Regions from separate parts of the Pseudomonas hamedanensis genome, predicted to be linked through region 1. Evidence: riboswitches for the same ligand, from Rfam matches in the RefSeq annotation. Region 1 holds a riboswitch; each other region holds the start of a gene.
The links. Region 1 has a riboswitch for cobalamin ahead of cobW (cobalamin biosynthesis protein CobW). Riboswitches for the same ligand answer to the same signal wherever they lie in the genome.
Positions count from the first base shown of each region.

Region 2: another riboswitch for cobalamin. It lies ahead of cobO (cob(I)yrinic acid a,c-diamide adenosyltransferase); the one in region 1 lies ahead of cobW (cobalamin biosynthesis protein CobW).
Region 3: another riboswitch for cobalamin. It lies ahead of HU739_RS05785 (ABC transporter substrate-binding protein); the one in region 1 lies ahead of cobW (cobalamin biosynthesis protein CobW).

Region 1 covers NZ_CP077091.1:688,348-698,230, forward strand. Annotated here, with positions in the region: gene HU739_RS03075 (ATP-grasp domain-containing protein) at 1-871, opposite strand, end outside; gene HU739_RS03080 (hypothetical protein) at 868-2,148, opposite strand; gene HU739_RS03085 (2OG-Fe dioxygenase family protein) at 2,148-2,900, opposite strand; cobalamin riboswitch at 3,247-3,459, shown strand; gene cobW (cobalamin biosynthesis protein CobW) at 3,561-4,631, shown strand; gene cobN (cobaltochelatase subunit CobN) at 4,635-8,483, shown strand; gene HU739_RS03100 (ATP-binding protein) at 8,625-9,632, shown strand; gene HU739_RS03105 (vWA domain-containing protein) at 9,551-9,883, shown strand, end outside.
Region 2 covers NZ_CP077091.1:2,193,047-2,202,929, reverse strand. Annotated here, with positions in the region: gene HU739_RS09415 (C40 family peptidase) at 1-186, shown strand, start outside; gene HU739_RS09410 (PQQ-dependent sugar dehydrogenase) at 319-1,632, opposite strand; gene HU739_RS09405 (hypothetical protein) at 1,699-2,283, opposite strand; cobalamin riboswitch at 2,446-2,673, shown strand; gene cobO (cob(I)yrinic acid a,c-diamide adenosyltransferase) at 2,755-3,366, shown strand; gene HU739_RS09395 (cobyrinate a,c-diamide synthase) at 3,363-4,745, shown strand; gene bluB (5,6-dimethylbenzimidazole synthase) at 4,742-5,392, shown strand; gene cbiB (adenosylcobinamide-phosphate synthase CbiB) at 5,389-6,297, shown strand; gene cobD (threonine-phosphate decarboxylase CobD) at 6,290-7,282, shown strand; gene HU739_RS09375 (cobyric acid synthase) at 7,279-8,730, shown strand; gene cobU (bifunctional adenosylcobinamide kinase/adenosylcobinamide-phosphate guanylyltransferase) at 8,854-9,375, shown strand; gene cobT (nicotinate-nucleotide--dimethylbenzimidazole phosphoribosyltransferase) at 9,372-9,883, shown strand, end outside.
Region 3 covers NZ_CP077091.1:1,353,953-1,363,835, forward strand. Annotated here, with positions in the region: gene HU739_RS05760 (ABC transporter permease) at 1-795, shown strand, start outside; gene HU739_RS05765 (ABC transporter permease) at 802-1,611, shown strand; gene HU739_RS05770 (ABC transporter ATP-binding protein) at 1,629-2,783, shown strand; gene map (type I methionyl aminopeptidase) at 2,956-3,747, opposite strand; gene HU739_RS05780 (ParD-like family protein) at 3,744-3,971, opposite strand; cobalamin riboswitch at 4,092-4,283, shown strand; gene HU739_RS05785 (ABC transporter substrate-binding protein) at 4,427-5,440, shown strand; gene HU739_RS05790 (FecCD family ABC transporter permease) at 5,437-6,453, shown strand; gene HU739_RS05795 (ABC transporter ATP-binding protein) at 6,450-7,214, shown strand; gene HU739_RS05800 (pyridoxal-phosphate dependent enzyme) at 7,851-9,227, shown strand; gene HU739_RS05805 (cystathionine gamma-synthase) at 9,224-9,883, shown strand, end outside.

The sequences.
Region 1 (9,883 bases):
GAACTCGCGGCCCGTTGGCGGTGAGAATGAATTCGACGTGGGCAAACGTACCCGCCAGTTCCAGCGCTTTCACCGCGTCATGGGCCAGGCGCTGGCAGCGCGCTTGCAACGCGGTATCGGCGGCCAGCGTCGACGGGGTGTAGCGGGCGAAGTGGTGAAAATCAGCGCGACCGATATCGACACCGGCGATCACGTCGACAATCGGAAAACTGTGAATCGTGCCGTCCGCCGCGATAGCGCAATCAATGGAGTGATTGGAGCCCTGAAGGAATTCCTCCAGCAGCAACTGATCGGTTTCACGCTGTTTGCCCGCCACGTAACGTTGCAGCGCGGGCCATTCATGGCGGGCGTAGTCGAGCAGTTCCTGTGGATTGTGGAGGCAGCGCACAAACAGGCTGCTGTAGAGGTTCGCCGGTTTCAGAATGAACGGGTAGGGCAGTTCCGTCGGGCGCGCGAGCAGCTCGTCGATGCGGACCTCGCGCGACAGCACGTGCAGATCGGGATTGCCCGACTGCTGGAAGCGTTGGCGTTGCAGCACCTTGTCCAAGGTGTTTTCCACGTTCCGATGCAAATGCGCCAGGGCCGGCAGCGCCGCGCACAGTCGGGCGGTGATGGCGACATAGCCTTCGCGGAAATTCAGCACGCTGGTGAACCGGTGCTCGTCGAGCAGGCGCTGCGTCAGGGCGATCAGTTCCGCGCTCAGCCCTTTGGAAAAATCGTACCGGGCCACGGGCGAAATCCGGCTCGCGTCGGCGATCTTGCTGGTCTTGCGGCTGTCGGCGATCAACAGCGGCGTAATGCCTTCGGCGAGCAAGCCTTCGTATTCGCCGTCGCGGATGTTGCCGATGATCAGGCAGGCTGGCGCGCTCATTGGCAAGTCTCCTGGTCGAAGCTGTAGTGGATCCGGTTCAGGCGTTGACAGATGTGGTTCAGGCGGACGCGGTCCACGCCGTTCGCGCCACCGCTGAGGACGTTGCGGATGATGTGCGCCAAGGCATCCAGGTCCTCGCCGGTGATACCGAGTCGGGTAATTTCCTGCAGGCCGAAGCGCAGGCAGTCGCGGCCGTTGACCTGTTTGTTGTTGACCCGAATGCCCAGTTCGTTGAGCCGTTGCGCCGCTTGCCGGGCCTGTTCACCTTCGAGCAACAGCAGGTGCGTGTCGGTGGGGTGCAGCGTCCAGCCGGGAATGCCGACCAGTGCGTCGTGCAACTGGCGGGTGTTGGCGCACATGCGCTGGGCGTAGGCCTGGCCGTACTGGCGGGTTTCCACAAGGGTGACGAATAATTGCAGCAGGCCGGGCAGGTTGGGCGAGGACACCAGCCCGCCGCTGAGGGTCTGCTCGATCCGCCGGGCGAGGTCGGCACGCCGCGACACGATCAGCGCCCGGTGCGGACCGGCGAGGGATTTGTGCGTGTTGCCCTGAAGAATGTCGGCCCCGTCGTCCAGCGGATTGGGGAAGGCCTGACCGGCGATCAGCCCCAGAGTGTGCGAGGCGTCGTAGATAATCAGCGTGCGCTGCAGGCCGCAGCGATCGAGCAAGGCGCGCAACGGCTGAAGGGCGATCGCCCGGGTGGTCAGGCCGTGGTCGAGCAGTACAGCAGCGGGGGGCGCCGCGAGGGTTTGAAGCTGTTGCTGGAAATCCTCGAGATCGATTTGCCCGCCAGCGGTCAGTCTGCAAAACACGCTGTGCCTGCCGATTTTTTGCACCAGTGGGCCAGTAGCAAAATGTCCGCCGCTGGCGGGTGCCAGCGACACAATGGCGTCGCCCGGTTCGCTCAGGGCGGCCAGCACGCTCAGTGTGCAGTGCACGCCGGACAACACGCGATACTCGACGAAAGGGGCGTTGAACATCGCCTGCACGGCCTGGGTCGCCAATGCCTTCAATGTTTCGACTTCGGGAAAGTGCTCGATCTGCATGCCGTTGAATTCAGCGGCATAGCGTTGGCCTTCGATGGCTTGAGCGTTGAACAAGTAACGCTCGTAATGCCGGTTCTGGCCGAGTGTGCGCGCAGTGTCGGACAAAATATTTTCATTGGCCGTCAGCGACAAGGTACAAGTTCGTCGCGCTCCGGCCTGTTGGAACTGTTCAATAATAAAATCATGTGCGCCGGGTGTGCCGACTGAAAGTGCATGGCTTGAATGATTCATTAATAGTCCGCCAGGTCGAAGTCGATAATCAACATGTCGCGGCTGCCGCGATCCGAATGCATGCCTGATGTTTGCAGCGGTGAAACTTCGTGCAGAAGTATTCGGTCATTCAAAACAACGGTTTCCATGTAGTCCGTCAAAGTTGCACTGAATACACAGTCGCCTTCTTCCGCAAATATCCGGCTTTCTCCCCCCGTGACTTGCTGGCGTTGGATCAGGTGTTGAAAGACAAAATCGTGCCCGTCGCGATGCCGGCCTTCGGGGGTGGCGTGGCCGGCATTGCGTTCATCGCAGAGGATGCGGAATTGATGGCAGGTCACCAGCCAGTCACGCGGGCCGACGGTCAACTCCATCAGTGCCAGGTCGGCGGCGAGCAAAGTTCGCAGGACCGCAGAGTCGATGAATGCCGCTTCGCTGCGCGTATAAGTGCGCTGTACCCCGCCCAGCAGCGGGTTGTGGGCCTGGGCCTGAAAAAAATGGCAGTCGGGCAGCGGCGTCCATTGGTGTGCCCGATGACGATATTCGAACTTGCAGATGCGCCGCTCGCGGACACCGTTTTGCGCGTGCAAATATCCGTCGCGAGGCAAACGCTCCCAAGTCGCATTGAATGCCCGGCAATCTCCGCGCCCCAGCCTCGCAACCTGCGCCGCCGGATACTGATCACTGTGCACGTAATGGCGATGACGCAGTTGTTCGGCAAGTTCCTTCAATACAGCATCGCCTGAATGCCGTAACGCATGGCCGGCACTCATGCTGTTGCTACACAAGTTTGGGGGACAGGAATAAACAGAATGGAACACTGATAGTAATCAGGCATGCAAGAATTCCTTTCTTGTGGGGGCGCAGTCCATGTGAGGCCCATGGTTCATATCCTGTATTAATTTATCAATTGTGTTTTTGTAAAGAAATGTAATTAAGGTGTTCAGGCGCTCTATTTCAAGTGTGTCCGCCGAATTGCACTTAGTTGGTGGCCGATTGATATGTCAGAGATAACTTACAGATTTTGTGTTAGTTGAGATCTGTTCTCGATACATATATGAAAGATTAATGTCCATATAGCGATAATATTGCAAAGATTGACCCGCCTGCCGCGCATGCGTAGCCTTGCGCTTTCGAGGTTCTTCGGCGCGTGCCGAAGCTAAGAAGGGAACGCGGTCAAAGCCGCGGCTGCCCCCGCAACTGTGAACGGTGCTGTTCGCTGCCACGCCACTGCCGGCTCCTTGCAAGGAGCCAGCGGGAAGGCGCAGCGAATACCAGGCCCAAGGCCTGAACACCGTCAGCCAGGAGACCTGCCTCGTCACAGATTTCTGACTTTCAACCGGGCGGGGTGATCCGGTGGCGAATTCTCCAGGCGCGCGCGTGCGTTGCCGGTTCTCGTCCCGTATGCCCGCCGCTTGCCAAAGGGCATATCGATGAAAACACTGGCCAAACTCCCCGTCACCATCGTCACCGGCTTCCTCGGTTCGGGCAAAACCACCTTGCTGCGGCACATGCTCGACAACGCTCAGGGCCGTCGTATCGCGGTGATCGTCAATGAGTTCGGCGAGTTGGGCATCGACGGTGAAATCCTCAAGCAATGCACCATCGGCTGCACCGAAGAAGAGGCCAGCGGCCGCGTCTACGAACTGGCCAACGGCTGCTTGTGCTGCACCGTTCAGGAAGAATTCTTCCCGGTGATGCGCGAACTGGTGGCGCGCCGTGGCGACCTCGATCACATCCTCATCGAAACGTCCGGCCTGGCCCTGCCAAAACCCTTGGTGCAAGCGTTCCAGTGGCCGGAAATCCGCAGTGCCTGCACCGTTGACGCGGTGATTACCGTGGTCGACAGCCCGGCCGTGGCCGCCGGCACCTTCGCCGCGTTCCCGGATCAGGTCGACGCCCAGCGCAAACTTGACCCGAACCTGGACCACGAATCGCCGCTGCACGAATTGTTCGCCGATCAACTGGCCAGCGCCGACCTCGTCATCCTCAACAAAGCCGACCAGACCAGCCCGGCAGACCTTGCGCGTGTACGTCTGGAAGTCGCCGAAGAGTTGCCGCCTGCGGTAAAAATCGTCGAAGCGAGCAACGGACGTCTGCCACTGGACGTGCTGATCGGCCTCGGCGCCGGTTCCGAAGAACACATCGACAGCCGCCACAGCCATCACGATCACCACCACGACGGCGATGACGATCACGACGACCACGATCACGACGCCTTCGACTCGATCTCCATCGAACTGCCGCAAGCTGACGAAAGCTTGCTGCTCGACGCGCTGACCCAATTGGTGGTGCAGCACGGCATCCTGCGCGTGAAGGGCTTTGCGGCGATCCCGAACAAGCCGATGCGCCTGCTGATTCAAGGCGTCGGGACGCGTTTCGACAAGCACTTCGATCGCCAGTGGGGCGCCGAGGAAGCCCGGGCCACGCGTCTGGTGTTGATCGGTCAGCAACTCGACGCCGTGCAACTCGAAGCGCAACTGCGCGCCGCGCTCAGCGTTTAATCCATGCACCTGCTCAGGACCCAGCCCGGCGGTTTCGTTTCGGAAGACAACATCGCCGACCTTGGACAAACCCCCGCCGACCTGGTGATCCTGTGCAGCGGCGATTCGAGCCTGGCCCTGCTCGCCGAAGCGGCCCGGCAACTGCCCGATGACTACCCGAGCCTGCGCCTGGCCAACCCGATGCAGGTGCAGAACCATGCGTCGGTCGACCTGTACGTCGACGAAGTGCTGCGCCACGCCAAGGTGATTGTGATTTCGCTGCACGGTGGCATCGCCTATTGGCGCTATGGTGTCGAGCGTCTGGTTGAACTGTCCGAGCGGGGCGTGCAGGTGATCCTGGTGCCGGGCGACGACCGGCCCGACCCTGAGTTCAGCGACCTGAGTACCGTCGACGCAGTGGATCGTGATCGCCTCTGGCAGTTCTTGCGTCAGGGCGGCATGGGTAATGCGCTGGATTTCTTCCGTTGTCTGGCCAGCCGTTGGCTCGCCCGCGATTACCCTTGGGCTGAACCGCAAGCGTTGCCGCGCACGGCGATTTACCACCCCGACAAAACGTCCGCCGCGCTGAGCGACTGGCAAGCCGAATGGCTGCCTGAAAAACCGGTCGCGGCGGTGCTGTTCTACCGCTCGCACCTGCAAGCGGCCAACACGGCGTTTATCGATGTTTTCTGCCAGCGCTTGCAGGCCGCCGGGCTCAATCCGCTGCCGATCGCCGTCGCCAGTCTGAAAGAGCCGGGCTGCCTGGCAGTGGTCGAAGACTGGCTGGACGACGTCGAGGCGCGGCTGATCCTCAACACCACCGGTTTCGCCCAGTCCAGCCCGGAGGCGCCGCACCTGCGGCCGTTTCGCCGCAACATCCCGGTGATTCAGGCGATCTGCGCGCAGGACAACGAGCCGGGCTGGCGCGACAGCGAGCAGGGCCTGGGGCCGCGCGATCTGGCCATGCACATTGCCTTGCCGGAACTGGACGGGCGCATCATCAGCCGGCCGATCAGCTTCAAGGACCTGGCCTGGCGCAGCGAGCGCAGTCAGTCGGATGTGGTCTGCTATCGCGCGCAGCCGGAGCGCATGGATTTTGTTGCCGAACTGGCGCGGCGCTGGATCGATCTGGCACAAGTGCCGAACGGCGAAAAACGCGTCGCGCTGATCCTCGCCAATTACCCGACTCGCGACGGCCGCATCGGCAACGGCGTCGGCCTCGATACGCCGGCGGCGGCGCTGAATATACTGCGTGCGTTGCGGGACGAGGGCTACCCGATCACCGCTGAATTGCCCGATAGCGGCACCGCGTTGATTCAGCAGTTGCTCGGTGGTGTCAGCAACGACCTCGACAGCCTCGACCTGCGTCCGTGCCAGCAAAGCCTGGCGATGGACGCGTACCAGACGATGTTCAACGCACTGCCACCGGCCAATCGCGCTGCGGTGGTCGAGCGCTGGGGCGCGCCGCAAGACGATCCGATGTGTCGTGACGGACGCATGATGATTGCCGGTTTGCGCTTGGGCCTGACCTTTGTCGGCATTCAACCGGCGCGCGGTTATCAGGTCGATCCGAGCGCCGTGTATCACGACCCGGATCTGGTGCCGCCCCACGGTTATCTGGCGTTCTATTTCTGGTTACGCAGCGCCTATAACGCGCATGCGCTGATCCATGTCGGCAAGCATGGCAACCTCGAATGGCTGCCGGGCAAAGGCGTCGGCCTCTCGGAACAGTGCTGGCCGGATGCGCTGCTGGGGCCGTTGCCCAACATCTATCCGTTTATCGTCAATGACCCGGGCGAGGGCGCCCAGGCCAAGCGGCGTACGCAGGCGGTGATCATCGACCACCTGATGCCGCCGCTGACTCGCGCCGAAACCTATGGGCCGTTGCGCAATCTGGAATTGCTCGCCGACGAATATTATGAAGCGCAGTTGCTTGATCCGCGCCGCGCCCGAGAGCTGCAACGCGACATTCTGCAACTGGTGCGTGACACGCAAATCGACCGTGAGCTGCAACTGGATGCAGCACTGGACAGCGACGCTGACGCGGCGATCTGGTTGCCCCGTCTGGACACCTATTTGTGCGACTTGAAGGAATCGCAGATCCGCGATGGTCTGCACATTTTCGGCGAATCGCCGAGCGGACGGTTGCGCATCGACACCTTGCTCGCGCTGCTGCGCATACCACGTGGCGACGGCAAGGGCGCGCAGTCGAGTTTGTTGCGGGCACTGGCCAAGGCGTTTGCACTGGGTTTTGATCCGCTCGACTGCGCATTGGCCGATCCGTGGACCGGTCCGCGCCCCATTGAGTTGCAAACCCTCAGCGATGAAGTCTGGCGTAGCGCCGGCGACACTCGCGAACGGCTTGAATTGTTCGCCACCCAGCTTATCGCCCAGGCACTGCACGACCCGTGTGGGAGCGGGCTTGCTCGCGAAAGCGGTGTATCAGTTGACTCAATATTGGCTGACACTCCGCTATCGCGAGCAGGCTCACTCCTACAGGGACCGGGTTGGGCTGAGGTTAATGCAATCCTCGACCACCTGCGTGACATCGTCGCCCCACGCCTGGACGCTTGCGGCCCCGCCGAAATGCGCGGTCTGCTTGACGCCCTGAGCGGTCGTTTCGTCCCGGCCGGCCCCAGCGGCGCCCCCAGTCGCGGTCGTCTCGACGTGCTGCCCACCGGGCGCAATTTTTATTCGGTCGACGTGCGCAACCTGCCGACCACCACCGCGTGGCGCATCGGTTTTCAGTCCGCCACGCTGATTCTTGAGCGGCACTTGCAGGACCACGGCGACCACTTGCGCCAGATCGGGCTGTCAGTCTGGGGCACCGCCACCATGCGTACCGGCGGCGATGACATCGCCCAGGCCATGGCGTTGATGGGCGTGCGTCCGGTCTGGGCCACGGGCAGTCAGCGCGTGGATGATTTCGAGATTCTGCCGCTGAGCCTGCTCGATCGCCCACGGGTTGACGTCACGCTGCGCGTCTCCGGGTTTTTCCGCGATGCGTTTGCCAATTTGATCCGCCTGTTCGACGCCGCTGTGCAAGCGGTTGCCGCACTCGATGAGCCGGACGACTTGAACCCGCTGGCCGCCAGGGTGCGCGCTGAACGTGAAGCCTTATTGCAATCGGGCGTCGACGAGGACACCGCACGGCGTCAGGCCGGCTGGCGAATTTTCGGCGCCAAACCCGGTGCCTACGGCGCGGGCGTGCAGGGCGCCATCGACGGCCGTTTGTGGCAGACCCGCGAGGACCTTGCCGAGGTCTATCTGAACTGGGGCGCTTACGCCTACGGCGGCTCCGACGAAGGCACCGCCGCCCGCGAGCAGTTCAGCCAGCGCCTGAGCCAGGTACAAGCGGTGCTGCACAATCAGGACAATCGCGAGCACGACCTGCTCGATTCCAACGACTATTACCAGTTTCAGGGTGGCATGCTCGCGGCGGTGGAAACCCTGCGCGGTGAGGCGGCGAGCAGTTATCACGGCGATCACAGTCAGCCGGATCTGCCAAAAATCCGCACCTTGAAGGAGGAACTGAACCGGGTGATTCGCTCGCGGGCGGCGAACCCGAAATGGATCGACGGGGTCAAGCGTCACGGCTATAAAGGCGCGTTCGAACTGGCCGCGACTGTCGACAACCTGTTTGCATTTGATGCGACCACGCAACTGATCGACGATCATCAGTACGCGTTGCTGGCGGATGCGTATTTGCTCGACCCGGCCACCCGGGATTTTGTTCGTGAACACAATCCGCATGCGCTGCGGGATATGACTGAGCGCATGCTCGAAGCACAGCAACGCGGGATGTGGCAGGCGCCGGGGGCTTACAAAGAAGCGCTGGAAAACCTCCTGCTGGACATAGAAGAAGACACCTGACCCACTGCGATCCCCTGTAGGAGTGAGCCTGCTCGCGATAGCGTCACATCAGCTTACAACGAGTTAACTGACACACCGCCATCGCGAGCAGGCTCGCTCCTACAGTTGAAGCAATTCACCGACCATGACCGAGTAATGACAATGACCGACACCCCGCATTTCCCCCTGTCCGCCGTGGTCGGTGCCGATGAGCTGAAACTCGCCCTGTGCCTGACCGCCATCGATCCAAAAATCGGCGGCGTGTTGATCGAGGGACCGCGTGGCATGGCCAAGTCGACGCTGGCCCGGGGCTTGGCCGATCTGCTGGCCAGCGGGCAGTTCGTCACCTTGCCGCTGGGCGCAACCGAAGAGCGCCTGGTCGGCACCCTCGACCTCGACGCCGCTTTGAGCGAGGGCCGAGCGCAGTTTTCCCCCGGCGTGCTGGCGAAGGCCGACGGGGGCGTGTTGTACGTTGATGAGGTCAACCTGCTGCCCGATCACCTGGTCGACCTGCTGCTCGACGTCGCCGCCAGCGGCACCAACCTGATCGAGCGTGACGGCATCTCCCATCGGCATTCGGCGAAGTTCATGCTGATCGGCACGATGAACCCGGAAGAGGGTGAATTGCGCCCGCAACTGCTGGACCGTTTCGGCTTGAACGTTGCGCTCAGTGGCCACACGGCGCCCACCGAGCGTGGCCAGATCATCCGCCGCCGGCTGGATTTCGATCACGATCCGCAAGCGTTCTGCGCGCAGTGGGAAAGCCAGCAACAAGCCTTGCGCACGCGCTGCGAAACCGCTCGCAAGCGGTTGACAGAAATACCTCTGGACGATGCGGCATTGGCGCTGATTACCGAGCGCTGTTTCGCCGCTGGCGTCGATGGCTTGCGCGCCGATCTGGTGTGGTTGCGCGCTGCTCGCGCGCACGCAGCATGGCGCGGGGCTGACGGCATAGGCGCGGACGATATCGACGCCGTCGCCGAGTTCGCCCTGCGCCATCGGCGTCGCGAGCAAGCGGCGTCGAGTCCTCAGCCACCGGCACCGTCACCGGCCGAAACGCCCGCCGCGCCGAGCGAAGGGCAGGGGCTATGGGGCGACATGCCGGCGCCCGCGCTGGCCACCGGAGCGCGCCGCGAAGTGCCGAGCTGGCCACCGGCAAAAAAGCCCTAGGCATTCGCCCCCGATCCGACGCGGGGGCGGATGCCAGACCCCGCGCCGGTCGGCTGAGCAACGGCCGCCAGGGTAAACGTCACGCTGCTGTGAGCGGCCGGGTCAACTGGCCGGGCACACTGCTCAACGGGCGACCGCAGACGCGCGACGATCTGCTGCTGCACATGCGGACCCGTTCGGCGCAGGAGCTGTGGCTGGTGATTGTCGACGCCTCGGCTTCGACCCGTCGCCATCAGGCCTTGAGCGACGCC
Region 2 (9,883 bases), 1.5 Mb from region 1:
TTCGCCACCAATGGCGGCTCGCAGGTCAGTCATGCAGGAATTTACGTGGGCGAAGGCCGCTTCGTCCATGCACCGGCCACGGGCGGCACAGTGAAACTCGACAGCCTGTCGAAGGCCTATTGGCAGAAGGCTTATCTGAGTGCCAAGCGGGTGTTGCAACCGGGGCAGTTGGCGCATAACCCATAAACCTGATCTGACAAAATCCAATGTAGGAGTGAGCCTGCTCGCGATTGCGGTGTACCTGTGACGTAGATGTCGACTGGACGCCGCTTTCGCGAGCAAGCCCGCTCCCACATTTGTTATGCGTCAGGCGTCAGGTTATTTGGCAGAAGACACGCGCCACACCTTGTTCCCCACGTCATCCGCCACCAGCAAACCGCCTTGCTGGTCGATCACCACGCCCACCGGGCGGCCCAGCGCGTTTTCGTCCTTGTCGAGGAAACCGGTCAGCACATCCACCGGTTGCCCGCTCGGCTTGCCGCCGGTAAATGGTACGAAAATCACTTTATAGCCACTGTGCGGCTTGCGGTTCCATGAGCCGTGCTGGCCGATGAAGGCGCCTTCCTTGAATTGCGCCGGCAAGCTGTTGCCCTCGGCGAAGGTCAAGCCGAGCGAGGCGGTGTGCGGGCCAACGGCATAATCCGGCACGATGGCTTTGGCGACCAGATCGAGGTTCTGCGGTTTGACCCGCACATCGACGTGTTGGCCGTAGTAGCTGAACGGCCAGCCGTAGAAACCACCATCCTTGACCGAGGTGATGTAATCCGGCACCAGATCGCTGCCGATCTCGTCGCGTTCGTTGACCGCCGTCCACAGTGCGCCGCTGGTGGGTTCCCATGCGAGGCCGTTAGGGTTGCGAATGCCTGAGGCGAAGATGCGATGGTTGCCGGTTGCCCGGTCCACTTCCCAGATGGCGGCGCGGCCTTCTTCCTGATCCAGACCGTTTTCGCCGACGTTACTGTTCGAGCCAACCGTGACGTACAACTTGCTGCCGTCCTTGCTGGCGATGACGTTCTTGGTCCAGTGGTGATTCAGCGTGCCGCCAGGCAGGTCGACGACCTTGATTGGCGGCGTCTTGATCTCGGTGGTGCCAGGCTCGTAGTTGAAGCGCAGCAGGCGATCAGTGTCGGCTACGTACAAATCGTTGCCGACCAGCGTCATACCGAACGGCGAATTAAGATTCTGCAGAAACACCGTGCGGGTTTCTGCGACACCGTCGTGGTCAGCGTCGCGCAGCAGGGTGATGCGGTTTGGGCTCGGTACGCCAGCGCCGGCCTTGCCCATGACCTTTTTCATCACCCAGCCGCGAATGCCTTTGCTGTCGTCAGGCTTGGGCGGCGCGTTGGTTTCCGCCACCAGCACATCGCCGTTTGGCAGCACGTAGAGCCAGCGCGGGTGGTCGAGACCCTCGGCAAACGCCGCCACCTGTGTGCCTGCCGCCGCCGTCGGTTTGCCACCCTCGGGCCAGCCGACGGCCGGGGCGATGTTTACCGTCGGGATCAGGGTCTTGTTCGGTTCTGGCAGTTTCGGTGTCGGCCCGGTGCCGTCGGAGACTTGCAGGCTGGAGGTTTCACCGCAGGCGGCGAGTCCACCGGCCAGGGCGATGACGAAAACGAGTTGGGGCTTGCGCATTGCTGATCTTCCCTATGAATGCATTCCTAAACATAGAGGAGGGCGCAGGCCCGATGGTTCAACCGCTCAACCGCGGGCTTCCTTGAACAGGACGGCGATGCCGGGGTGATAGTTGCCGGCTTCGCTGTGCAACTTGCGGTAGGCGTAAGGGAAATACCAGGCGACGGCGCAGGTATGCTCCTTTTGCAGGTCGTCGACCATGTCCTGCAACTCTTCGGGGCTGGCGCTGTGCTGGGCTTTTTGCGGAGCCACGAACAGGCAACCGAGCTTGAGGTCGCTGGCATAGCTGATGCGCCTGGCATCGAAGGTGATATCGAGCAGGGCCTGTGTCAGGTTGAGGTTGCTGACTTTCGGCCAGCGTTGCGTAGCCTGAATGAACGCGCGGTCTTCGGCGCCGGCAATCAGCAGATCGGCACGGGCGTTGCGCTCGCCTTCTTCGTTCTGTTTGCGCGTGGCCGTATCGTTCAGCGTGACCATTTCGGCCATCCACGCCGCTGCCGAGAGCAGTCCGAGATTGGCTTTTTCGTCGTGCCAGTACGGCGTGTCGTTGTCGCCGCGTACGGTGTTGTAGCGATCGATACAGTCAAACCAGCGTTCCAGCACCGGGCGCAGAAATTCCAGGCGCGGGTTGCTGATGATCATGCCTTGCATCGTCGTCATCCTTATTGTTGTAGTGGGCTTTTTCGGAAAAGCATGGCTCTTTGATATCACTTGTCACAGTCTGGCACAAGATTGCCAGCCGATAATTGATTGGCGGCAGTTATTCATCATCCGGACGCCTCTTTAATTGACGCTCCACCCCCAACCCTCTAACCTTCGCCGCTTGTTTCAGGTGCTCTGTGACGTGCGTCGACAGAGTGAAACAGGGAAGCCGGTGAGGGTGTCTTCAAGCGAAGCGCATCACGATCCCGGCGCTGCCCCCGCAACGGTAAATGAGTGAAAACTGCGCCTTGAGCCACTGCCTCGAAAGAAGCGGGAAGGCGCGCAGTCAGGTGTACGCCGCTCATGAGCCCGGAGACCGGCCTGATCCATCCAGCGGCATCACGGTGGGCGATGCCAGGCTTTTTGCCGTCTATTCCTGTGCCTGCCCGCCGTTATCCAGCCCCAACGGAGAGCTCCCCCATGACTGATTCCCCCGAGCGTGACGAGCGCCATCTGGCGCGTATGCAGCGCAAAAAAGCCGTGATCGACGAACGCATCGCCAATTCGCCCGACGAGTGCGGACTGGTGCTGGTGCTCACCGGCAATGGCAAAGGCAAAAGCAGCTCGGCCTTCGGCATGCTCGCGCGCGCCATGGGGCACGGCATGCAGTGCGGCGTGGTGCAATTCATCAAGGGCCGCAACAGCACCGGCGAAGAGTTGTTCTTCCGCCGCTTCCCCGAGCAGGTGCGTTTCCATGTCATGGGCGAAGGCTTCACCTGGGAGACCCAGGATCGCCAGCGCGACATCGCCGCCGCCACTGCCGCCTGGGAAGTCTCCCGCGAGTTGCTGCGTGATCCGTCGATCGGTCTGGTGGTGCTCGATGAACTGAACATTGCCCTCAAGCACGGCTACCTCGATCTCGATCAGGTGCTCAGCGATTTGCAGGCGCGGCCGCCGATGCAGCACGTTGTCGTCACTGGTCGCGGCGCCAAGCCGGAAATGATCGAAATGGGCGACACGGTCACTGAGATGGGCATGCTCAAACACGCTTTCCAGGCCGGCATCAAAGCGCAGAAAGGCGTCGAACTTTGAATCAGCCCCGTCACTGCCCGGCGGTGCTGATCGCCGCGCCGGCCTCCGGTCAGGGCAAGACCACCGTCACCGCCGCGCTCGCCCGTTTGCATCGCAATCAAGGGCGCAAGGTACGCGTATTCAAATGCGGCCCGGACTTTCTCGACCCGATGATTCTCGAGCGCGCCAGCGGTGCACCGGTGTATCAACTGGACATGTGGATGGTCGGCGAGCAGGAAAGCCGTCGCCTGTTGTGGGAAGCGGCAGCCGAGGCGGATCTGATTCTGATCGAAGGCGTGATGGGGCTGTTCGACGGTACGCCGTCCAGCGCTGATCTGGCGCGGCACTTTGGCGTGCCGGTGCTCGCGGTGATCGACGGCACGGCAATGGCGCAGACGTTCGGTGCACTGGCGCTGGGTCTGGCGCGCTATCAGCCAGACCTGCCGTTTGCCGGCGTGCTGGCCAACCGTGTCGGCACCTTGCGCCATGCGCAATTGCTCGAAGGCAGCCTGACTGAAGGCCTGCGCTGGTACGGCGCGTTGTCCCGCGAGACGGGCATCGAACTGCCGAGCCGGCACCTCGGTCTGGTCCAGGCCAGTGAATTGAATGATCTGGATGTGCGCCTCGACGCGGCGGCCGATGCGCTGGCCAGCAGTTGCGAGGTCGCGCTGCCGCCGGCCGTCGAATTCGCCGCGCCGGATGTGTTGACTGCCGAGCCGTTGCTCGATGGCGTACGTATTGCCGTCGCCCGTGACGAAGCGTTTGCCTTCACCTACGGCGCCAGTCTCGATCTGCTGCGTGCGATGGGCGCCGAGCTGCGCTTCTTCTCGCCGATCCGCGACAGCCAATTACCCGAGGCGGACAGCCTTTATCTGCCGGGCGGTTATCCGGAGTTGCATCATGTTGCGCTGTCGAAAAACACGCCGATGCTTGAAGCGATCCGCGCGCATCATTTGGCGGGTAAACCATTGCTCGCCGAGTGTGGCGGGATGTTGTACCTGCTCGACTCCTTGACCGATGTCGACGGCACCCGCGCGGAACTGGTCGGGTTGCTTAAGGGCGATGCGGTGATGCAGAAGCGTCTGGCGGCGTTGGCGCTGCAAGCGGTCGATCTGCCGGAAGGTTCGTTGCGCGGGCATACCTATCACCATTCGCTGACCACAACAGAGTTGACGCCGATTGCCCGGGGCTTGAGTCCGAATGGCGGGCGTGGGGCGGAGGCGGTATACCGGGAAGGGCGGATGACGGCTTCTTATGTGCATTTTTATTTTCCGTCGAATCCTGCGGCTGTCGCTGCGCTGTTTGCGCCACACCTTGAAACCGCTATCGCGAGCAGGCTCCCTCCTACAATGGAACACCCAAACCCTGTGGGAGCGAGCCTGCTCGCGAAAGGGCCATGACCGACAACACATTCTCCGAAGCCGAGCGCGCAGCGGTCTATAAAGCCATCGCCGAACGCCGCGACATGCGCCACTTCACCGGCGGCACCGTTGCGCCCGAGCTACTGCGTCGTCTGCTTGAAGCCGCACATCAGGCGCCGAGCGTCGGCTTGATGCAGCCCTGGCGCTTCATCCGCATCAGCGATCGCGCTCTGCGCGGACAGATCCGCAACCTGGTCGAAGAAGAGCGCATCCGCACAGCCGAAGCCCTCGGCGAGCGTAGCGATGAGTTCATGAAACTCAAGGTCGAAGGCATCAACGACTGCGCCGAAGTGCTCGTCGCGGCGCTGATGGACGATCGCGAAAAACATATTTTCGGCCGGCGCACGCTGCCGGAAATGGACATGGCGTCGCTGTCCTGCGCGATCCAGAATCTCTGGCTGGCTTCCCGTGCCGAAGGCCTGGGCATGGGCTGGGTCTCGCTGTTCGAGCCGCAGGCGCTGGCCGATTTGCTCAAGCTGCCGGAGGGCGCCAAGCCGCTGGCGGTGTTGTGTCTGGGCCCGGTCAGGGAATTCTATCCGGCGCCGATGCTGGTCCTCGAAGGCTGGGCGCAAACACGGCCGCTCAATGAGTTGCTGTATGAAAATTATTGGGGAGTGAGGCGATGAGTGTGGCGTTGTTGAGTGTCGCCGCGGTGGCGCTGGATGCGCTGCTCGGTGAACCGAAACGCTGGCATCCGCTGGTCGCGTTCGGCAATTTTGCCGGGCGCATCGAGCAGCGTTTCAACGCCGGCGGCCGTGGCTGGCGCAGCCATGGCGTCACCGCATGGGTGATCGCGGTGCTGCCGCTGACCTTGCTCGCCACCGCGTTGTCCTGGGCGCCCTATGTCGGCTGGATTATCGAGATTGTGGCGCTGTATTGCGCCCTCGGCATGCGCAGCCTCGGCGAGCATGTCGCGCCGGTCGCAGCAGCCTTGCGTGCCGATGATCTCGGCGAGGCGCGCAAGCGGGTCGGTTATCTGGTCAGCCGTCAGACCGATGAACTCGACAGCAATGCTGTGGCCCGCGCCGCCACCGAATCGGTGCTGGAAAACGGCAGCGATGCGGTGTTTGCCGCGCTGTTCTGGTTTGCCGTTGCCGGTGCGCCGGGCGTGGTCCTCTATCGCTTGAGCAATACCCTCGACGCGATGTGGGGTTATCGCAACGAACGCTTCGAACGGTTCGGCTGGGCGGCGGCGAAAATCGACGACGTGCTGAACTACATTCCTGCGCGTCTGGTGGCGTTTACCTACGCGCTACTGGGCAAGACCCGACTGGCCTTGAAGTGCTGGCGCACCCAGGCACCGCAGTGGGACAGCCCCAACGCCGGGCCGGTGATGGCCTCGGGTGCCGGGGCACTGGGCGTCGAACTGGGTGGCCCGGCGATCTATCACGGCGAACTGCATGAGCGTCCTCAGCTCGGCGAGGGGCAGGCGGCGGATGCCGATTCGATCGAGCGTGGCTGGCAATTGGTCCAGCGCGGGGTATGGTTATGGTTGCTGATTCTCTGCGTGGGGGCTGAATTCTATGCTTGAGCACGGTGGCCGGCTGCGCAAGGCGGCACTCGATTACGCGATTGCCGAAGCCGACTGGCTCGACCTGTCCAGCGGCCTGGCGCCATGGCCGTTCCCGATTCCGGAAATTCCGCTGCGCGCCTGGGCACGCTTGCCGGAAACCGATGACGGTCTGGAGCAGGCTGCGTGCGATTACTACGGCGCCGCGCAGGTGTTGCCGGTGGCCGGTTCACAAATGGCCATTCAGTTGCTGCCGCGTCTGCGCCGGGCCGGCAAGGTTGGCGTGTTGTCGCCGTGCTATGCCGAGCATGCCGAGGCCTGGCGCCGCAGCGGTTACATCGTCCGTGAATTGCTGGAGCAGGAAGTTGAGTTCTTTCTCGACAGCCTCGACGTGTTAGTGGTGGTCAATCCGAACAACCCGACCGGCCGGAGCCTGACCCCGGCGCGCCTGCTCGACTGGCATGCACGGTTGGCGCAACGCGGTGGCTGGCTGGTGGTTGATGAAGCGTTTATGGACAACACTCCGCAACTGAGCCTGGCGCCGTATGCGCATCAGGTCGGGCTGGTGGTGTTGCGTTCGTTCGGCAAGTTTTTCGGCCTGGCGGGGGTGCGACTCGGCTTTGTCCTGGCCGAGCGCAAGTTGCTCAAACTGCTCGCCGAGCAAGTAGGACCGTGGGCGGTGAGCGGGCCGACGCGAGTGCTCGGTACGGCTTGTCTGCAAGACACCGAGGGCCACACTCGCCAACGGATACGCAGCGATGAGGCCAGCGAACGGCTGGCGGCATTGCTGGCGCGTTATGGCTTTGAGCCGCAGGGCGGCTGCGCGCTGTTTCAGTGGTTGATCACCGAACACGCCCAGACGCTGTACGAATTCATGGCCCGTCGCGGCATCCTCTTGCGCCTGTTTACGCACAACAGCAGTGTGCGTTTCGGCCTGCCTGCCGATGCGGCTGAAGAGTTACGTCTCGAACAGGCGTTAATCGCCTTCGCCAAGGACCACCCATGACCACTTTGATGGTGCAAGGCACCACTTCCGACGCCGGCAAAAGCACGCTGGTGACCGCGTTGTGCCGCTGGGCGACCCGCCAGGGCGTGGCGGTGGTGCCGTTCAAGCCGCAGAACATGGCGCTCAACAGCGCCGTGACCGCTGACGGCGGCGAGATCGGCCGCGCGCAAGCGGTGCAGGCACAAGCGGCGAATCTGCAACCGCACACCGACATGAACCCGGTGTTGCTCAAGCCCAACAGCGACACGGGCGCCCAAGTGATTATTCATGGCCGCGCTGTGACCACGATGAACGCTGTCGCCTATCACGATTACAAAGCCATCGCGATGCAAGCGGTGCTTGCTTCCCACGAGCGACTGAGTGCGGCGTATCCGCTGGTGATGGTCGAAGGCGCCGGTTCGCCAGCGGAGATCAACCTGCGCGCAGGCGATATCGCCAACATGGGTTTTGCCGAAGCGGTGGATTGCCCGGTGCTGCTGATTGCCGACATCAATCGCGGCGGCGTCTTCGCCCATCTGGTCGGCACCCTGGAGTTGCTCTCGCCGAGCGAACAGGCGCGGGTCAAAGGCTTTGTCATCAACCGTTTTCGCGGCGACATCGCCTTGCTGCAACCGGGCCTCGACTGGCTCGAACAGCGCACCGGCAAACCGGTGGTCGGCGTGTTGCCGTACGTGATGGACCTGCATCTTGAGGCCGAGGACGGTATCGATCAGCGGCAGACCGACAAGGCCGAACAGGTGTCGAAAGTGGTGGTACCGGTGCTGCCGCGCATCAGCAACCACACCGACTTCGATCCGCTGCGCCTGCACCCGCAGGTCGATTTGCAATTTATCGGGCCGGGGCAGGCGATTCCGGCTGCCGACCTGATCATTCTGCCGGGCTCGAAAAGCGTGCGCAGCGATCTCGCCTATCTGCGCGCCAATGGCTGGGACACGGCGATCAGCCGGCATCTGCGCTACGGCGGCAAGGTGCTGGGGATTTGCGGCGGTCTGCAAATGCTCGGCGAGCAGGTGCATGATCCGCTCGGGCTCGAAGGCGCTGCCGGCTCCAGTACCGGGCTGGGGTTACTGGCGTTCGAGACGCAGCTCGAAGCCGAGAAGCAACTGCGCAACGTCCGTGGACGGCTGGCGCTGGAAAACGCCGAAGTCAGCGGTTATGAAATTCATGCTGGCGTAACCACCGGGCCGGCGCTGGAGAATGCGGCGGTGCATCTGGACGACGGCCGTTGTGACGGTGCGCAAAGTGCGGATGGTCAGGTGTTCGGCACCTATTTGCATGGCTTGTTCGAATCGCCCCAGGCCAGTGCCGCGTTGTTGCGCTGGGCCGGGTTGAGTGACGTGCAAGAGGTCGATTACCACGGCTTGCGCGAGCGTGATATCGAGCGCTTGGCGGATCTGGTGGAGAAGCATCTGGATACCGGGCTGTTGCGTCAGCTTTGTGGGATTTGAGTGGGCTTCAAGGGCCTCATCGCGAGCAGGCTCACTCCTACATTTGAAATGCGTTCCCCTGTAGGAGTGAGCCTGCTCGCGATAGCGCCCTTAGCTTCAATGCATATTTTTCGGGATGAACTGATGCTCCAACTGATCCTCGGCGGCGCCCGCTCCGGCAAAAGTCGCCTGGCGGAAAAACTCGCCAGTGAAAGCCATCTCGCCGTCACCTACATCGCTACCAGCCAGCCGCTGGACGGCGAGATGAACCAACGCGTCGCCCATCACCGCGCGCGCCGCCCGGCCGAATGGGTATTGATCGAAGAGCCGCTGGAACTGGCCCGCGTGCTGCGCGAAAGCGCCAGTGCCGAGCGTTGCCTGCTGGTCGATTGCCTGACGCTGTGGCTGACCAACCTGCTGATGCTCGACGACGCCGAACGTCTCAGCGCCGAACGTGAAGCCCTGCTCGAGTGCCTGGCCGCGCTGCCGGGTGAAATCATTTTTGTCAGCAACGAGACCGGAATGGGTGTCGTGCCGCTGGGCGAATTGACTCGCCGTTATGTCGATGAAGCCGGTTGGCTGCATCAAACTCTGGCCGAGCGCTGTCAGCGTGTTGTCCTGACCGTCGCCGGCCTGCCCCTGACTTTGAAAGGACCTGCGTTATGACCCAACCCTGGTGGCTGAACCCGTGCAAACCGGTGGATCTCGACGCCGTTGCAAGCGCGGCAGCGCGACAGCAGCAACTGACCAAACCGGCCGGCTCGCTCGGGCGGCTGGAGTCGGTGGCGGTGCAACTGGCCGGTCTGCAAGGTCAGGTCAAACCGACGCTTGCGCAGGTGTGGATTGCGATTTTTGCCGGCGATCATGGTGTGGTGGCGGAGGGCGTTTCGGCTTATCCGCAGGAAGTCACCGGGCAAATGCTGCTCAATTTTGTCAGCGGCGGCGCGGCGATCAGCGTGCTGGCGCGTCAGCTCGGTGCGCAGCTGGAAGTGGTCGATCTGGGCACGGTGAATCCGGCGCTGAATCTGCCGGGCGTGCGCCATTTGAACCTCGGCGCAGGCACGGCGAATTTCGCTCAAGGCGCAGCGATGACTCAGGCGCAGGGCGAACTGGCGTTGCAGGCCGGTCGCGACAGTGTGTTGCGCGCCAAAGCCGCCGGCACGCAATTGTTTAT
Region 3 (9,883 bases), 670 kb from region 1:
CTGCTGTTCCTCGGCCTGTTCTTTCTCGCGCCGTTGATTGGCTTGTTGTTGCGTGGCGTGCTCGAACCTGTGCCGGGCCTGGGCAACTACGAACAACTGTTCGCCAACTCGGCGTATGCGCGGGTGCTGCTCAACACCTTTTCAGTGGCCGGGCTGGTGACGCTGTTCAGCCTGTTGCTGGGCTTTCCGCTGGCCTGGGCGATTACGCTGGTGCCGCGCGGCTGGGGGCGCTGGATCCTCAATATCGTGCTGCTGTCGATGTGGACCAGCCTGCTCGCCCGCACTTACTCCTGGCTGGTGCTGTTGCAAGCATCCGGCGTGATCAACAAGGCGCTGATGGCGCTGGGCATCATCGATCAGCCGCTGGAGATGGTGCACAACCTCACCGGTGTGGTGATCGGCATGAGCTACATCATGATCCCGTTCATCGTGCTGCCGTTGCAGGCGACCATGCAGGCCATCGACCCGATGATCCTGCAGGCCGGTTCCATCTGCGGCGCCAGCCCATGGACCAACTTCTTCCGGGTGTTCCTGCCGCTGTGTCGGCCGGGTCTGGCGTCCGGGGGTTTGATGGTGTTCGTGATGTCGCTCGGTTACTACGTCACCCCGGCGTTGCTCGGCGGCGCGCAGAACATGATGCTGCCGGAGTTCATCATTCAGCAGGTGCAGTCGTTCCTCAACTGGGGCCTGGCGAGTGCCGGTGCGGCGTTGTTGATCGCGATCACTTTGGTGCTGTTCTACTTCTACCTGAAGCTACAGCCGGAATCCCCGGTTGGCGCCAGTAACGCGAGGTAAGCCGACATGCTCCTGACTCCCAATGCCATGAGCCGGCGGATGCGCTTCGGCTTGTATGCAACCACCGGGCTGATCGGTCTGTTCCTGCTGTTGCCGATCGTGTTCATCGTGCTGCTGTCGTTCGGCTCATCGCAGTGGCTGGTGTTTCCGCCGCCGGGCTGGACGCTGAAATGGTACGGCCAGTTCTTTTCCAACCCCGACTGGATGAACGCCGCCGCCGCCAGCCTCAAGGTTGCCGTGCTGACCACGATCTGCGCGGTGGCGCTCGGTTTGCCAACCGCGTTTGCCTTGGTGCGCGGCCGTTTTCCCGGACGGGAAATGCTCTACGGCCTGTTCACCCTGCCGATGATCGTGCCGTTGGTGATCATCGCCGTGGCGGTGTACGCGCTGTTTCTCAAGCTCGGTTACACCGGGACGATGTTCGCTTTCGTGGTCAGCCACGTGATCGTCGCCTTGCCGTTTACCATCATCTCGATCATCAACTCGCTGAAGCTGTTCGATCAGTCGATTGAAGACGCCGCGGTGATCTGCGGCGCCTCGCGCCTGCAAGCGGTGTTCAAGGTGACGTTCCCGGCGATTCGTCCGGGCATGGTCGCCGGCGCCCTCTTCGCCTTCCTGGTTTCGTGGGACGAAGTGGTGCTCAGCGTGATGATGGCAAGTCCCACACTGCAAACCCTGCCCGTGAAAATGTGGACCACCCTGCGCCAGGACCTGACCCCGGTGATCGCCGTCGCTTCGACGCTGCTGATCGGCCTGTCGGTGTTAGTCATGGTGATCGCCGCCGCCCTGCGCCGGCGCAACGAAATCAGCGCCTGAGCGCCCTGGAGTACGACATGAGTGCCGTGATCAAAGACGCATCCGCGCAAAACGACAAACCGCTGGTCAGCCTGCGCAACCTGAACAAGCACTACGGCGACTTTGCCGCCGTCGACAACATCTCGCTGGACATCAAGGACGGTGAGTTCCTGACCTTTCTCGGCTCTAGTGGCTCGGGCAAGAGTACGACGCTGTCGATGCTCGCCGGGTTTGAGACGCCAAGCAGCGGCGAGATCCTCGTCAACGGCCAGTCGCTGGTCAACGTGCCGCCGCACAAGCGTGACATCGGCATGGTCTTTCAACGTTACTCGCTGTTCCCGCATCTGTCGGTGCGCGACAACATCGCGTTCCCGCTGGCGATCCGCAAACTGGCCACGGCCGAGCGTGAAAAACGTGTCGACGCGATGCTGAAACTGGTGCAGCTCGAACAGTTTGCCCATCGCCGCCCTTCGCAACTCTCCGGCGGTCAGCAACAGCGTGTCGCCATTGCGCGGGCGCTGGTTTACGAACCGCGCATCTTGCTGATGGACGAGCCTCTCGGTGCGCTGGATAAAAAGCTGCGCGAGGATTTGCAGGACGAGCTGCGCCAGTTGCACCGTCGCCTGGGCATCACCATCGTTTACGTGACCCACGATCAGGAAGAAGCCATGCGTTTGTCACAGCGCATCGCAATCTTCAGCCACGGCAAAATTGTCGGACTGGGCAGCGGCTATGATCTCTATCAGAATCCGCCGAACGCGTTTGTCGCCTCGTTTCTGGGCAACTCCAACTTTCTCAAGCTCAAGGCGCAGGGCAACGCGGCGGCGAGTTTCGAGGGGCAGGCGCTGTCGATTCGGCTGACAGCGGGGTTGCACACCGATCAGGATGTGTTGCTGATGGTACGCCCGGAAAAAGCGCTGGCGTTGAGCGTGCAGCAAGCGATTGATGAGCCGTTGGCGGCGGGTTGGAATGAGGTTTCGGCCAAGGTCGTGGAGGTGCTGTTTCTCGGTGAGAGCCAGACGTGCAGCGTGGTGACGTCGGGAGGGACTTCGATGACGGTGAAAGCGTTGTCAGCCGCGGGCATGCCGCTCAAGGCCGGGGACCCGGTGCGGGTGCGCTGGGCCACGGCGGATGCGTGCGTTTATACCGAGTGGACCGAGGGAGACCTCAACAAGGCTGCCGGTGCTCATTGAGTTTTCCCTGACACCCCACGCCCCCCTGTAGGAGTGAGCCTGCTCGCGATAGCGGTATGTCAGACACCAACGATGTTGACTTATAGACCGCTATCGCGAGCAGGCTCACTCCTACAATTGGACCGCATTTCACCCTCGGGTCACCCCAGCGTCGGGCTGCGGTGGCCCTTTTTCAGACGATGGGCGTAAAACCTTCAATCTCATCCGGCCACGCCGTCAGCACTTCAAACCCGGTCTCGGTGACCGCGACCATATGCTCCCACTGCGCCGACAGCGAGCCATCCTTGGTCAGCACGGTCCAGCCATCGGGCATGTTCTTCACATGACGCTTGCCGGCATTGAGCATCGGTTCGACGGTAAAAATCATTCCGGCCTTGAGCTTCAAGCCCTGATTGGGAAAGCCGTAATGCAGAATCTGCGGCTCATCGTGATAGACCTTGCCAATGCCATGGCCGCAATACTCGCGCACCACGCTGAAGCCCTCCTTCTCCGCCAGGCTCTGGATCGCATGGCCGATATCGCCCAGCGTCGCCCCCGGACGCACGGCGCGAATGCCCGCGCACATGGCCTCGTAGGTGGTCTTGATCAGGTGCTGCGCCTCGGGCGTCGCTTCGCCGACGACGTACATGCGACTGGTGTCGCCGAACCAGCCGTCCTTGATCACCGCGATGTCGAGGTTGACGATGTCGCCGTCCTTCAGCGGCGTACCCGACGGTATCCCGTGACACACCACATCGTTGACCGACGCACAGACGGTTTTCGGAAAACCGTGATAACCGACATTGGCCGGCACGGCTTTTTGCACGTTGACGATGTAATCGTTGCACAGCCGGTCCAGCTCATCGGTGGTCACACCGGCTTTGACATGCGGCACCAGCATGGCCAGCACTTGCGCGGCGAGTTTGCCGGCCGCGCGGGATTCTGCGATCTCGGCCGGGGTGTTGAGCTTGATCTGGTTTCTCATGCGCTGACGGCTTCCTGGGTCAGTTGATGCAGATCCAGTCCGCCGTTCTGTTCGGCGCGGATCAGCAGGCGGCAAATGGCGCTGTGGTCGAGGTTGGGGTGCAATTCGGCGAGCATGCCGATGCGCATCCAGTGCTCGGCCTGCGCGTTGATCGAGCGGCTGAGTGCATTGCTGGAGACGCGCAGATTCTCGTGCATATCCTCTGAAATCTTTACGATGCCCATATGTATATCCGATACGATTTGTATATGGATCGTATATTAATCAGCGCACACGACAGATTGCAATGCCAACAGCTAGCTCGATGCCGTGGCAGATTCGCCTCCCCCTCCACCGCGCAAATCGACTACCATGCCGCCGCTGGTTCCCAAACGGGATTAATAGGGAATCCGAGGTGCTTCGCGCATCAATCGGAACTGCCCCCGCAACTGTAGGTGCCGAGCCTGCTCCACGACTGCCACTGGGTTGCCCCCGGGAAGGCCGGAGCATGGCGATGACGCATCAGTCAGGAGACCTGCCGGCACAGTGACTGACCAACCGGCGGGGTGTCCGGGAAGGACATCGTGCCGCGCGCATTTTTGCTTGAGCCCGGCCTTACGCTGTCGCCATGACCGCGTTCGCTGATGTGTTTCCAAACCGTACCCGCCCGCTTCCGTACGGTTTAATTGGAGACTGCTTCATGCTGCTGCCCCGCGTTGTCACCCTGATTACCGGCCTGGGCCTGAGCGCCCTGGCTCAAGCGGCGCCAACCGACTATCCACTGACGATAGAAAACTGCGGCAGCCCCCTCACTTTCCAGCAGGCGCCCACCCGCACGGTGACCATCGGTCAGGCCGGCACGGAAATGCTCTATGCCTTGGGTCTGGGCGACAAAGTCGTCGGCACGTCGCTGTGGTTCAACGATGTGCTTGCGGAATACAAACCGCAGAACGACAAAATCGAGCGCCTGGCCGATAACGAACCGAGTTTCGAAGCGGTGATCGGCAAGCGCCCGCAACTGGTCGCCGTGGAGCTGGAATGGATGGTCGGTCCGCAAGGCGCGGTGGGCACCCGCGAGCAGTTTCACGAATTGAAGATTCCGACCTATTTGTTGCCCTCCGACTGCGAGGCCAAGGACAACCTCGTCGGTTCCGACGGCACGCGGCTGGCGCCGTTTCGCATCGACAGCATTTATAAAGGCGTGAGCCAACTGGCGGCGATCTTCGACGTGCAGGCACGCGGCGCACAGCTCAATGATCAGCTCAAGGCCAGCCTCGCCCAGTCGATTGCCACCGCCAAACGCACGCAGCGCAAAGACCTCAGCGCACTGGTGTGGTTCTCCAGCGCTGAGATGGACATTGAGCCGTTCGTGGCCGGGCACAAAGGCGTTCCCGATTTCATGCTCAGCACTTTAGGCGTGCGCAATGTCGTCGAGTCGGATGAAGAATGGCCGACCGTCGGCTGGGAAACCCTCGCCAAGGCCAACCCGACGTTCCTGGTCATCGCGCGCATGGATCGTCGGCGCTTCCCGGCTGACGACTATCAGAAAAAACTCGCCTTCCTGCGCAGCGATCCCGTGACGCGCAACATGGACGCGGTCAAACACAACCGCATCATCATCCTCGACGCCATGGCGATGCAGGCCAGCCTGCGCACCTTCGCGGGTCTCGAACAACTGGCCACGGCCATCAGCGGCTTCGATCTTTCGCAATGAGCAGACGCCTGATCCGTTTATTGCTGGTCCTGCTGGTGCTTTCGCTGGCCTTGGTCGGCGGCGTGGCGATTGGCGAAACCGCAATCGAGCCGAGCGTGGTGCTACAGGTGCTGGCAAACAAGCTGTGGGCCGCCGGGTATGTGCTTGATCCGATCGACGAAGGCATCGTCTGGAATTACCGCCTGACCCGCGTATTGGTGGCGGCGGCCTGTGGTGCCGGCCTGGCGACATGCGGAGTGATCCTGCAATCGCTGTTGCGCAATCCGCTGGCCGACCCGTATTTGCTGGGCATCTCGGCCGGGGCTTCGACTGGCGCAGTGATGGTCGCCCTGCTCGGCGTCGGCGCCGGTGTGATTTCGCTGTCGGCCGGGGCATTTGCCGGGGCGGTCACTGCGTTCGTGCTGGTGATTGTACTGGCCCGGATCAGCGGTTCGGCCAGCGGCACCGGGCCAATCATTCTCGCGGGCATTGCCGGCTCGCAATTGTTCAACGCCCTCACGGCCTTTCTGATCACCCGCTCGGCCAGTTCCGAACAGGCGCGCGGGATCATGTTCTGGCTGCTCGGCAATCTCGGCGGCGTGCGTTGGCCTTCGGTGTGGCTGGCGGTGCCGGTGGCCCTGCTCGGGCTGGTGGTCTGCCTGTGGCATCGGCGCGCGCTCGACGCGTTTACCTTCGGCGCGGACTCGGCGGCGTCCCTCGGCATCCCGGTGCGCCGCGTGCAGATTTTGCTGATCGGCTGCGCCGCGCTGGTGACGGCGGTGATGGTGTCGATTGTCGGCTCGATCGGCTTTGTCGGCTTGGTGATTCCCCACGCCGCACGGCTGCTGCTCGGCACCGGGCATGCTCGGCTGCTGCCGGCCAGCGCTTTGGGTGGCGCGGTGTTTCTGATCGCCGCTGATGTGCTGTCGCGCACCCTGATCAAGGGTCAGGTGATTCCGGTGGGCGTCATCACTGCACTGGTCGGCGCACCGGTATTCGCCCTGATTCTGGTGGGCCGGAGAGCCGCACGATGAACAACGTTCTGAGCTGTGCCGGGCTGGCATTCAACGTGCGCGGTGCGCAATTGCTTGACGGCATCAGTCTGGACGTCCAGCGCGGCGAGACGCTGGGCATTGTCGGGCCGAACGGCTCGGGTAAATCGACGTTGCTCAAATTGCTCGCCGGCCTGCGCGAACCGAGCGCGGGCCAGGTGCAGCTTGCCGGTCAGGTACTCGGCAGAATGTCACGGCGCAGCATTGCGCAAACACTCGCCGTGGTTGAACAACAGGCCGACACCGACGATGGCATTCGCGTGTTCGACGCCGTCGCGCTGGGGCGCACACCCTGGTTGTCGGCGCTGCAACCCTGGTCGGACGCCGACGAGAGCATCGTCCAACAAGCCTTGGTCGACGTCGACGCCGTGCACCTGCGCAACCGCCTCTGGCGCAGCCTCTCCGGCGGTGAACGGCAACGCGTGCACATCGCTCGGGCGCTGGCGCAGCGACCACAGATTCTGCTGCTCGACGAGCCGGCCAACCACCTCGACATTCAGCATCAGTTGAGCATTCTGCAAGTGGTGCGCGCACTGCCGGTGACTACGTTGATCGCTCTGCACGACCTCAATCAGGCGCTCAAATGCGATCGCCTGGCAGTGCTGGAGCGCGGGCGTCTGGTCGCGCTTGGCGAGCCGCTGCAAGTGCTGACGCCAGAGCGTTTACAGACGACTTTCGGGGTCAGGGCGCACTATCTGACGGACCCGTTCGACGGCGCGCAGATTCTACGCTTTCATTCGTGACCGATTGCCGGGTCTCAAAGACCTGCTCCCACCATCAGGTTTTGCGGCTGTCCTGAAGCCCGAGTACGCCCCGAGCCCCTGTGGGAGTGGGCTTGCTCACGAAGGCGGCGGGTCAGGTAATTCATCTGTGGCTGGCACTCCGCTTTCACGAGCAGGCTCACTCCTACATTGGGTTTTTTGGGTTGTCGCGAATCTGAGTGCCACCGCAAATCCTGTAGGAGTGAGCCTGCTCGCGAAGGCGGCGGGCCAGTTAATTCATCTGTGGCTGGCACTCCGCTTTCGCGAGCAAGCCCGCTCCCACACTGGGTTTTGTGGGTTGTCGCGAATCTGAGTGCCACCGCAAATCCTGTAGGAGTGAGCCTGCTCGCGAAGGCGGCGGGCCAGTTAATTCGTCTGCGGCTGACACTCCGCTTTCGCGAGCAAGCCCGCTCCCACACTGGGTTTTGTGGGTTTCCTGAGATTTGGCTACGCACCGGAAATCGGATGATGTGTTGACGTAAGTTTTGTCTGATCGCGGCTCGGGTCTTGGCAGCGTCTATGGATTTTTTGAGTTGCGAGCGATGGCTTCCCGGCCTATGTTGCTTGCGAGATGTTTGCCTGCGCATGAAGCGCTATGACTCACCGAAGGAAACCGAAATGTCAAAAGATTCCCGCCCTGCCGTGCTTGGGCTGATCGGCAATACACCGCTGGTGCGCGTGACCCGTTTCGATACCGGACCGTGCACACTGTTTCTCAAACTCGAATCGCAAAACCCGGGCGGCTCGATCAAGGACCGTATCGGTCTGGCGATGATCGACGCTGCGGAACGTGACGGTCGCCTGCAACCCGGTGGCACCATTGTCGAAGCCACGGCCGGTAACACCGGCCTGGGTCTGGCGTTGGTCGGACGCGCCAAAGGCTACCGCGTGGTGCTGGTGGTACCGGACAAGATGTCGACCGAGAAAGTCCTGCACTTGAAAGCCATGGGCGCCGAGGTGCACATCACCCGCTCCGACGTCGGCAAGGGCCATCCCGAGTATTACCAGGACGTCGCCGCCCGGCTGGCGAAAGACATTCCCGGCGCGTTTTTTGCCGACCAGTTCAACAACCCGGCCAACCCGCTGGCGCATGAATGCAGCACCGCGCCGGAAATCTGGGCGCAGACCGAACACGACCTGGACGCCATCGTCGTCGGTGTCGGTTCGGCCGGTACGCTGACCGGGCTGAGCCGTTTCTTCAAGCGCGTGCAACCGAATCTGGAAATGGTGCTGGCCGATCCGGTCGGTTCGGTAATGGCGCAATACAGCCGCGACGGCACGCTGCCCACCCCCGGTTCATGGGCCGTCGAAGGCATTGGCGAAGACTTCATTCCGTCGATCACCGACCTTTCCAGCGTGCGCCACGCCTACTCGATCAGCGATGCAGAAAGCTTCGACCACGCCCGCCAGTTGCTCAAGGCCGAGGGCATTCTCGGCGGTTCATCGACCGGCACCCTGTTCGCCGCTGCGCTGCGTTATTGCCGTGAGCAGACTGAGCCGAAACGCGTGGTCAGTTTTGTCTGTGACACCGGCACGCGTTATCTGTCCAAGGTCTACAACGACCAGTGGATGACCGATCAGGGGCTGTTGCAGCGCAAGGGTTACGGCGACCTGCGGGACCTGATCGCCCGGCGTTTCGAGGACGGCCGCGTGATCAGCGTCGGTCCCGACGACACCCTGCTGACGGCGTTCCAGCGCATGCGTCTGGCGGACGTCTCGCAGTTACCGGTGTTGGTGGAAGGCAAGCAACTGGTCGGCGTGATCGATGAGTCGGACATTCTGCTGGGCGTGCACGAGGACGCCGCCCGCTTCAGTCAGTCGGTGTCCAGCGTGATGACCGACAAACTGCAAACCCTCGCCCCCGGCGCCACGCTGGCCGAGCTGGAAGCGGTGCTCAGCCGTGGCCTCGTCGCCATCATCGCCGACGCCGCAGGCTTCCATGGCCTGATCACCCGCACCGACATGCTCAATCAATTACGGAGATCCCTTGCATGAGTCAGCACGACGATAAATCCCAAGGCTTCGCGACCCGGGTGATCCACGCCGGGCAAGTACCTGACCCGACCACCGGCGCGCTGATGCCGCCCATCTACGCCAACTCCACCTACCTGCAAGACAGCCCCGGCGTGCACAAGGGCTTCGATTACGGCCGCTCGCACAACCCGACGCGCTTCGCCCTGGAGCGCTGCGTTGCGGATCTCGAAGGTGGCACCCGTGCGTTCGCGTTTGCATCAGGTCTGGCGGCGATTTCCACGGTGCTGGAATTGCTTGATGCCGGCTCACACATTGTTTCTGGCAATGACTTGTACGGCGGCACGTTCCGCCTGTTCGACAAGGTTCGCCAGCGCAGCGCCGGGCATCGTTTCAGCTTCGTCGACCTGACGGATCTGTCGGCGTTCGAAGCCTCGCTGCAGGATGACACGCGCATGGTCATGGTCGAGACGCCAACCAACCCGCTGTTGAGCCTGTCGGATCTGGCCGCGATTGCGCGCATCTGCCGCGCTCGCGGGATCATCTGCGTCGCCGACAACACCTTCGCCAGCCCCTATATCCAGCGACCGCTGGAACTGGGTTTCGACATCGTCCTGCACTCGACCACCAAATACCTCAACGGCCACTCCGACGTGATCGGCGGTATTGCTGTGGTCGGG